3 regions of the Synechococcus sp. N19 genome follow, and region 2 is predicted to be linked to each of the others. Evidence: predicted binding sites of a transcription regulator. Region 2 holds the regulator's gene; each other region holds the start of a gene.
What was found. The regulator NtcA, encoded in region 2, controls nitrogen genes in cyanobacteria. The targets are predictions, from matches to a motif close to GTANCNNNNGNTAC.

Region 1 (3,273 bases), on a different contig from region 2:
AGGTCAGTCCGCGCTTATTACGGGTGACTTGACCCCGTCGTACTAGCAGAATTAGTGCAGGCGTACTTGCGTAGATAGTATGTCGGTTGATCATGTGAGCGGTGTTGCAGCACACAAAGCGGATCCTGTCTTTTTGCACGTCAGGGCAGGCATGACGGTGATCATTGATGACGGCAGCGACTGGCGGATGGCTGACGTGATCTGGGTGGATGGTGGCGCCAGAAACCCCAAGGTCCCCACCCTGTTTCAGGTGGCAGACGTGGACACTGGCGTCATCAACTGGGTTAACGCTGACTTGTGACTCACATCGTTCCCAGAGTCTGAGTTGAGCCGATAGGGACCCCAGACGCAAAGGCCTTCCTCTCGTGAACCGTCATCCGAACATTGCCTTCTTCGGTGGCACCGTGATCATCGCGATCATGGTCATGGCTGCCTTCGCCAACGTCGCGAACGCTTGCCATCACAACGCCGATCCACCTTAGGAAACCTCCACAAAGGCTCCTGGGATGGCTAACGAAAAGACTGAAGTTGAAGCTTGAAGGAGACGCGGGCGAGGGAACCCGCTGGCTTTCATCTCCCAAGACGTGGCAGTGGTGCCTTCAATGCGTCAAGCATGGGAGGTAAGGCTGAGGGGCCTGCCTCTTTTTTTATTCAGCGTCTGACCCAGCGACTCAGATGCCGACGTGGCAGAAGGAGATGGGCTGGGCTCCTGAGGCGAGTTGAGACTTTTTCTACGACCGAAGAAATCTCATAGGGTGCCGACATGGGCATCCATCCAGCCGATCAACCGCTCCTTGAGCAGCAAGAAGAGGACAGCTTTGAGGCTTGGCAGAAGCGCAGTGCAAAAGAAGCTGAAGAGCCTTGGGCCTTCCCCGACGATGGAGCTGGATCTTCAGAGGCTGCCTGAGGTTGCTCCGCTAGTGAATCTTTAAGCGCGTCGTGCGCGGCGGCTTTGAGCTGAATCCAAAGGAGAGTCATCTGAGCCCGTTGTTATGGCGTGCAATAGACAGGCGAGAGCACGGAAAGGTGCGTGCTTGCCTTCCAAAATCACGGAGCCGATGGGGGCTCCGCCTGACAGATCAATTGTCATAACTGGGCAAAATCTTTGAACGGTCTACGGACGTAATGCTCCGAGCCGCCGATCGGCTTCCCGTACTTCACCCGATCCAACGCCACAGGCGAGACATCACACCGTCGGAGCAATCATGCTGATTCCACTCCTGCTGAATCTCCTCGTAGCGGGGCAGATCAACGTGTTCAAGCAGTGGCGCCCATTCACCCATCCACGCGTTCACCTTCTGCGGCTTGCGGTTGAAGGGCAGCGTCTCCAGCCAGTCGATGTAGTCGCGATTAATGATCCGTGGCTAGGGGTAGTGATGAGACGAGATAGCCGAGGGAACGGCGGTCTTGGCTCGGGGGATCTGCTCGACGGCTGACTAGATCCCCCTGCGTGGAAATAGGGGCGGGGGCCTACTTCAAGCCATATGAAGGTGACAGCAAGCCTGTCCAAACGGCCTAAATCGCTGAGGCAACAGCAGTAGTCACTTCACTTCATCTTTGAATCAAGATGAAAAAGCAGGGCTCTTAGCAAAAAAGCGTGCATGGCGACACACTCAGGCAAATGAATGTATCAACTAGTCAACAAAAAATTATCACTAAAACATGAAGTATCCGTTGGAACATTGTTCGCAGTGGACTCTTTGGGTGAAATCTAATTGCTTCCGCCTTGCCCTCAATGGAACTCTCTTTTCTCGGCAACAAGTACACCAAAAGCAATGAGCCAAAGGAGAAATCAGTTGTTCAGCTTAAGTACATGGGCAAGGCTTACCAAGCATCAATGAGCAATGCCTCTCGCGCTGTGGCAGCTCTCACATACCGCGGGGTCAGCTACTCCAACTAAGTCAAGTGGATGGGGCGGATGCTTCCGCCCTTAATGGCTTCAACGCACAGGCGGGGGGCAGCGCCTCCAGCCCATCTTCTGCATCGTCTGCCAAGCCTCAATGGCGTTGTGCCGCAGCAACCGCCGACGAGTCATCGGCTCTGGTGGACGGGGCGGAACGTAGCTGTAGGTCCTGATGGCTACCCACTGCACGTGAACTGTCGCCGTGTCGGGCTTGAAGTGACAGAGCTTTTGCTGCTGCTCGGAGTACAGCCACCCCTCACCACCAGCCTTCTGTGGCGCCTCGTGAAAGCTGCGGTCCTTGTTGGGCATACCTCAATTGCTAGCCAGACTGGATGGCAAGCCGAGACTTTTGCTTTGAAACGGCTACTACTGATTTCGCTTCTCTGCCTGGCGCCTGGCTCTCAAGCTATGGATTACGTCCAATGCGAAGTCATACAAAGGGCTGCTGCACGCTTAAAGGCCGCTATGGATACCGAAGCCCTAGCGAGTCAAAACGCAATCGTCCTACCTGCAATGGAGAAAGCCAAGGAAAGATGCCATGCAGAATTTGTCAACGATGAAGTCCTTAACTGCATGGCGAGGAGAATGGCTCCCTTCGAGGCAGAAGGAGTATTAGCGAGAGAGTCAGTTGTCGAGAAATACGCCCCACGAGTAGATCGAGTACTAGACGACTATGAAGCCATGAGCTGCTACTGAAGATGAGTCCTCTTCTTCTGCTGTTTGGCTTAGGGCTTGGGGGTTATCTCGCCGTATGGCGCAACAAGCGCGCCTTAAAGGTCAAAGCAAGGCGCAGGCGTTAAAGAGGCTTCCTTAGGAACACGCTGTCCAGGCGCCACTGGCAGATGCACTGCAGCTTCTCCCTCAGCCCCTCTATGTCAACCAAACGCTGTCCCGTGTGCTGCTGCACATGGGCATGCTCATGCAGGTAGCCGTCGTTGATAAGTCTGTAGAGCTGAGATCTGGACTTGTATCCGAGGCGTCGTGCAGCCTTACTGCTTAGGCAAAATACTGGCAGCCTTGAAGGCTCTTCAGGCAGCATTCGGCATCCCATCGGTCAGCAAATTCCAAGCACAGCCCACTCGACACACAGACAACAAAGCGTTTGTCGCCAAGCTGATGCACCATCGGCGGCGGCCGAGAAATCATGCTGAATTCTTGGATCATCTCTCTTCTGCTTTTCCTGATGGTCCGTTAATTCCTCGTCGTTAAATGCATCAAGTGCCACATATTGAAGACAACTGGCAGTCTCTGCGTCAATGCTGTCTACGGGGATATTGGCCATTGCTGTTTTTGCAGGGGCGTTCCCCTCGCTTCAACTTCATCCACATGGCCTTCTCAAGTGCGGTGAGCTTGGGGGAGGCTTCATTCAG
Region 2 (3,273 bases):
CTTGACTCCAGTGCTCCAACCAGGGTTCGACGGCCTCCGGGGCCAGCACATGCCCTTCGCGCACGAGGCCGAGCTGAAGATCGGCCAGCACAAGACCACATTTGCAGCGGCCTGGATCGAGGACGGCCACCCGTTTCATGGGGAGGCCTGAATGGAGACGACGACGGGATCGGCACTGTCGCTGACCCCTGCGGAAATCACGTCCAAGACCACGCTTTGGCTCGGTCCTTCCATCAGGGTCTGGGCCAGTTGGGAGAGGGCTGATCCATCGAATTGAAGGCCCTCGGTCAGGGACCCCCGCCGCTGCACCTCGGCATAGGCCGAGGCCAAGAGAAGGTTCAGCCGTGTGCGAATGCCCTCTGGAGTGCGTTCATTCGGTTGGAGTGTGGTGGTGGCCAGCACATCTCCGCGTTGGGTCACCGGCCGGTTCGGACGCACTTCTGGGAAGGCATACACCGCTGTTTCACCCCGCAGCACATTGGTGGCTGAGCGCAGCGAGATCACCCAGGTCTCCGGTTTGCGGATGATGCTTTGCAGGCGTTCCACATCGCTGCGCGGAACGCGGATTAACTGGCGTTCTGGTGCTTCGCCAGGTCGCACTTTCCCGTAGGCGTTGAGATTGGCCTCCTGCAACAGCCTGTCGACAGCCTGTTTGGCCTGGTCCGGAGCATCGAGTCGAACCGTTGCTCTTGCCAAGGTCTGTCCGCTGCTGATCACCACCGATCCACGCCGCAAGGCGACCAGATTGCGTTCCAGTTCTTTGAGTTCCTGCTCACCGGCACGGATGCGGCTGCGAACGCTGTTGAGTTCGGCTTCCGTGCGCTGGATGTCCGCATCGCGGGAGGCGATGTCCTGGCTGAGACGTTCACGTTCGGTTTCGAGTTGGGCCAGCTCCTTCTGAAGAGGAGCCAGTTCGAGGCGCAGGGTGTTGGCCCGTTGCTGTGATTGCTCGAGCTCAATGGCGATCCGTTTGGTTTCCGTTTGGGTCTTGTCCCGTTCCCGCTCGGCTGCCTTCAGCTGCTGACGGCTGTCTTGGAGTTTCTCCTGCAGGGCATCCAGTTCAAACAGGCCCACCCGCAACTGCCGGCTCACCAGAAGCATCAGGCCAAGTGAGAGTGCGCTGATCAGGCTGCCGGTCAACACCGTGATCAAAACGGCGGTGCGCCGTGGGCGCATGCTGAACAAACTCAGTCGCGCTTTGCCGACGCGGCTGCCCAAGCGGTCGCCCAGGGTCGACAGCACGCCCCCGAGCACCAACAGAACCAGAATCAGTGCCCAGCCGCTCATCGCTGCACAAGTCGGGCGATGGCAGGCCTAGCTGAAGCGTTTGGCCAGCGCGATCGGATCCAGAACGGTGATTTTCTTGCGGTCAATCTGAACCAGACCGGATTGACGCAAGTCTCCCAGCAGACGCGTGATTGTGACGCGTGTTGAGCCAATTGCTTCAGCGATGGCCTGATGGGACAGGCGCAGGTCGATGGTGATGCCCAGCTGATCTGCCACGCCGAAGTCCCTGCAAAGCACCAGCAGGAAGCTCACCAGTCGGGATGACATGTCCCGATGGGTGAGGGTTTCAATCATCGTCTCGGTCTGCAGAATCCGGCTGGAGAGACCCTGAAGCAAGCGCAGGCCAACGCTGGTGTCTGCTTCGATGGCGGCCTTCACGGAGGTCGCTGGTGCCGTCACCATTTCGACCCGGGTGAAGGCCACAGCGTGATAGAAGCGGTCGGACCGTTGGCCTGTCAGCAGTGACAGCACCCCGAAGAGGCTGTTCTCGCGGAGCAGGGCCACGGTGATCTCTTCTCCCGATTCGTAGACGCGGGACAGACGAACGGCCCCCCGGCGGATCAGGTACACCCGTTCTGCGGGATCTCCAGGGAAAAAGATGGTCTTGTTGCGATCCACCAGTTCACTGCTGGCGCCATCGAGATCCCGGATGATCTCCAGCAGAGAACGGTTGGCGGGCTCTGCGCTGGGAGCTGGAGCCACCATCTGCGGGGCGTATCGGCTGAAACCTCGGCTACTGGTCATGACAACCCCCTGGTGTGGCGAAGTTACGGAGCCGGCGGTGGCCGCCATGTAGCGGTTATTACGTAACGCTGCTGTGCTCGTTGAAGGCCTGGCGTTGCGCCTGCATCAGGGATGTCAATCCCGGCTCTGCTAAATCCAGCAGCTCATTGAGTTGGCTGCGACTGAAGGGCGCACCCTCCGCAGTTCCCTGGATTTCCAGCAGACGGCCATCGCCGGACTGCACAACGTTCAGGTCCACCTCGGCTCGGCTGTCTTCACTGTAGTCCAGATCCAGCAAGGCCTGGCCATCAACCAAGCCAACGGATACAGCCGCCACCTGATCGATCAGGGGCGATTGCTCCAGCACTCCCTGGTCCACCAGGGATCGGCAGGCTTGGTCCAGGGCGAGCCAAGCCCCGGTGATCGAGGCCGTCCGGGTGCCGGCGTCCGCTTGGATCACGTCGCAGTCGATCAGCAAGGTGCGCTCCCCTAGACGCTCCATGTCGATTACGGCGCGCAGGCTTCGGCCGATCAGCCGCTGAATTTCCTGGGTGCGACCCGAGAGTTTCATCAGCTCCCGTGATTGCCGCTGTGGGGTGGATCCGGGCAGCAACCGGTATTCGGCGCTGAGCCATCCCAATCCTTCTCCCTTGCGCCAGCGGGGAACCTTGTCCTCCAAGCAAACGCTGCAGAGAACAGCGGTTCGGCCGGTGTGAACCACAAGGGAGCTCAAGGCAAACCCCATGGGATTCCAGGTCACCGAGAACGGTCGCAACTGCTGCGGGCGACGGCTATCAGTGCGTTGTTCAGGGGATTGGCTCATCGGTGGTGTGCAGTTTGTCAAGCCTCGCAGGCGGTTGGTTCTCGCCCTGTCCAAACACCATGGGTGGTGTCAATCCCCTTGTGGAATGTGATCTCGCCGCTACATTCAAGGTCTTGCCGGGGTCGCCCGGACAGATGCTTCCGTGATGACCACAAGCCTCGCCGACCCCCAATCCTTCCAAAATTCCCTGGATCGGGATCAGCAGGCCTTGCAACGGGCGGGCCTGAGGCCCTTGCCTGCCGTCTCTGATCCGCCACCCCTACATCTGGTGGCTCCCGAAGGGCAGCTGCAAGTGCATACGGCGCCTTATCGAGGCAGTTTCGCCAGTGTTCTCAGCCAGGCCATGCGAGCTGCCGGCTTGGGCAGTCGTGTTCTGATCAGTCAGTTCCTCAAAGGGGGCGTGCAGCAGGGACCGGCCGGCCGGGTGCAGCTCTGCGGAG
Region 3 (3,273 bases), on a different contig from region 2:
CGTTGAACAGGCTTTCGAGAAGCAGTTGCACGGACGTGTGAAACGAAGCGTTCAATGAAACGACGAAAGGAGGAGCCCGTCACCGGGCTCCTCCCTGAAGAGCAATCAGGCTGTGATCAGAAGATCAGAGCTCGTACTTCTCACCCTTGGCGGCGTCGGTCCAGTCGCAAGCGAAGCCCTTGGAGCTGGGCTCGAACTGGTTCCAGGCCTGAGGAGCCACGGGGCCATCGGTGGATTCGAGGATCTCGAACTGGCCGTCAGCAGTGATCTGGCCAATGCGCACGGTCTGGGAGAGGTGGTGGTTGGGCATCACCTTCACAGGTCCCTGAGGAGCGTCAAATTCGATGCCGACCAGGGCCTCACGCACCTTGTCGTCGTCGAAGCTGTTGGCCTTCTCGACAGCCTTCTTCCACAGGTAGACCATGTTGTAGGCCGACTCCTGAGGGTCAGCGACCTGGCGGTCGGCGCCGTACTTGGCCTTGAAGTCAGCAGCGAACTTCTTGGATGCCGGGGTGTCGATCGACATCATGTAGTTCCAAGCGCCGTAGTGGCCCTCAAGGAACTCAGAACCGATGGTGCTGATCTCCTCTTCCGCGATGGAGTAGCTCATCACGTAGTAGCCGTTATCGGGGGTGATGCCGGCGTCCTGGATCTGCTTGAAGAAGGCGACGTTCTGGTCACCATTCAGGGTGTTGATGATCACACCGCCGTCAGGCAGGGCCTTCTTGATCTTGGCGATAATCGGAGCAACCTCGGTGTTACCCAGGGGCAGGTAGTCCTCACCGACCACTTCGCCACCCAGGGACTTGAGCTGTTCCTTGGTGATGGTGTTGGAGGTGCGGGGGAAGACATAGTCCGAACCCACGAGGAAGAAGGGCTTGCCAGCGGCAGGCGACTTCTCATACATGAACTTGGTGGCAGGCTCCGACTGCTGGTTCGGAGTGGCACCGGTGTAGAAGATGTTGTTGGAACACTCCTGACCCTCGTACTGAATCGGGTAGTAGAGGAAAGCGTTCTTCGACTCGTACACAGGCAGCATCGCCTTGCGGCTGGCGGAGGTCCAGCCACCGAAGACCACGGGCACCTGGTCCTGGTCGATCAGCTTCTTGGACTTCTCAGCGAAGGTGGGCCAATCGGAGGCACCGTCCTCGACGATGTACTCGATCTTGTACTTCTTGCCATCAACTTCAACGCCACCGGCGGCGTTGATCTCATCGATCGCCATTTTCTCGGTGTCCACCAGGGTGGACTCGGAGATGGCCATGGTGCCGGTCAGCGAGTGCAGGATGCCGACGGTGACGCTGTCGTCGTAGTCAACGTTGGCAGCCTTGTCACCGCCACCGCATGCGGTCACGGCAAGGCCCAGCGATGCCGCGGCCATGCCGGCGAACAGACGCTTAGAGAGAGAAGAGCTCATGGTGTTCCAAAACAGGAATGTGCCTGACGGCAGCTGATGGAAGGTACGGATCAGCGCGTCCTGGCTTTGGTATCAAGAAGAACTAAATGACGAGCCCGGCAGCAGCGGATCAACGATTCGGTAGCTGTTGCAACAGGAACCCCACCACCTGCTCCAGGCCTTCGCCGCTGTGGAGATTGGTGAAACACCAAGGCCGGTCTCCCCGCATCCGGCGGGTGTCCTGTTCCATCACTGAAAGATCGGCACCAACCTGGGGAGCCAGATCAATCTTGTTGATCACCAGTAGGTCAGAGCGGGTGATGCCAGGCCCTCCTTTACGGGGGATTTTGTCTCCGGCCGCCACATCAATCACGTAGATGCAGAGATCCACCAGTTCCGGACTGAAGCTCGCCGCCAGGTTGTCGCCGCCGCTCTCAACCAGAACAAGATCGAGATTCGGAAACTGCGCCTCCAGCTCCGCCACGGCAGCTCGGTTGATCGAGCAGTCTTCACGGATCGCCGTATGAGGGCAACCACCGGTCTCCACGCCACGGATCCGGTCTGGATCCAGGGCACCCGCACGGGTGAGGAACTGGGCATCCTCCTGGGTGTAGATGTCGTTGGTGACCACCGCGAGCTGGAGCTCGTCGCGCAAGCGGCGACAGAGGGCCTCCACCAGTGCGGTCTTGCCGGATCCCACAGGGCCCGCCACCCCCAGGCGCAGTTTGCTGCTCATCAGCTTCGAAACAGGCGTGAATACAGCTCAGCATGGGCAAGCTGCGCCATGCCCGCACCCACACCGCTGCTCCAGAGCTGCTGAGGATCGGCCGCCTTGAGCAGCTTCGCTTGGGAGGCAATCAGCGGCAGCAGCCGCTGTTGCAGCACCTGCGCTCGGGAGGGACCCAACGGCAGCAGTCGCACCGAGGCACTGAGCTGATTGGCAACCCAGCCGTAGAGGTACCCCTCCACCATGTCTCCCCCTGAAACCGACAGGCGCACAGCGGCCCAGGCCCAAGCCGCTGGCCAGCTCAGGGCCACAGGTTCAGGCAGGTCGTGCCCCATATCCGACATCAACTGCAGCAGCGACATCCCCATCTGACGCTGCTGCGCTCGCAACTCCGCGGCCTCGCGGGTGGCCAACAGCCAACCATCAAGATCGATCAGGCGCCCCTTGGCCGCCGCATCGGCCTGGGTGGACCACCCCACCAAAGCCTCCGCCAGAGGCCTTAATGCCGCGGCTTCCAGCCGCACCGCGCCCCGTTGCAGTTCAGCCTCCAACCAAGCCTGGATGGCCTGCTCATCGGCGATGGAGCCCGCCTGAATCAACACCTCCAGCCCCTCTGAATAGCTGAAGGCACCCACGGGCAGGGCAGGGCTGACCAGTTGCAGCAACGCAAGGGACGTCATCCGTGCTGATGGCCTCTATAGGCACCGCCTTCGGGGGCAAACGGCTGCTGACAGCGGCTCACCGTCAATCCCCGCCCTTCCAGCATCGTGGCGAGAACGGAATCCTCCGGCAGCAACAGCTCCTGCTCATGCAGCTCCAGGGCGACATGGCGATTGCCCAGGTGATAAGCCGCCTGCAACAGCTCCAGGGGATGCGATCCCTGCACCCGCAGCAACGCCTCCGGCGCTGCCGTCACCTCCACAACGGTCGAACCGGACTGATCCCCCAACAAGTCACCGGGCTGGAGAGAACCCTCACGGGGCAACTGCAGAAGCACCGGACGACCGCAGGAGGTGGTGCGACGGCCCCGTAGCACCGTGCGCTCTTCGGCCGTTAACGGCAACTGCAGAGTGGCCGTGGCACTGCTTTTCTGAAGGCGCTGCTCCAACACGACCACCGCATCCGTCACCAGCAGCTCCTCTCCAGTTCC

Region 1: the regulator NtcA is predicted to act here: its motif matches at 1,668-1,681, upstream of DXY02_RS13195 (DUF4278 domain-containing protein).
Region 3: the regulator NtcA is predicted to act here: its motif matches at 1,487-1,500, upstream of urtA (urea ABC transporter substrate-binding protein).

The regions. Positions count from the first base shown of each region.
Region 1 is NZ_UCNR01000009.1:70,631-73,903, forward strand. It holds partial or broken gene DXY02_RS13190 (DUF3104 domain-containing protein) at 80-324, shown strand; gene DXY02_RS12445 (hypothetical protein) at 764-907, shown strand; gene DXY02_RS13195 (DUF4278 domain-containing protein) at 1,736-1,900, shown strand; gene DXY02_RS05410 (DUF1651 domain-containing protein) at 1,940-2,212, opposite strand; gene DXY02_RS12825 (hypothetical protein) at 2,312-2,599, shown strand; gene DXY02_RS12450 (hypothetical protein) at 2,958-3,185, opposite strand.
Region 2 is NZ_UCNR01000007.1:139,146-142,418, forward strand. It holds gene DXY02_RS04030 (resolvase) at 1-139, opposite strand, end outside; gene DXY02_RS04035 (DUF3084 domain-containing protein) at 136-1,287, opposite strand; gene ntcA (global nitrogen regulator NtcA) at 1,315-2,031, opposite strand; gene rph (ribonuclease PH) at 2,090-2,833, opposite strand; gene DXY02_RS04050 (cob(I)yrinic acid a,c-diamide adenosyltransferase) at 2,979-3,273, shown strand, end outside.
Region 3 is NZ_UCNR01000011.1:26,961-30,233, forward strand. It holds gene DXY02_RS07435 (branched-chain amino acid ABC transporter permease) at 1-31, opposite strand, end outside; gene urtA (urea ABC transporter substrate-binding protein) at 125-1,417, opposite strand; gene ureG (urease accessory protein UreG) at 1,527-2,132, opposite strand; gene DXY02_RS07450 (urease accessory protein UreF) at 2,132-2,803, opposite strand; gene ureE (urease accessory protein UreE) at 2,800-3,252, opposite strand.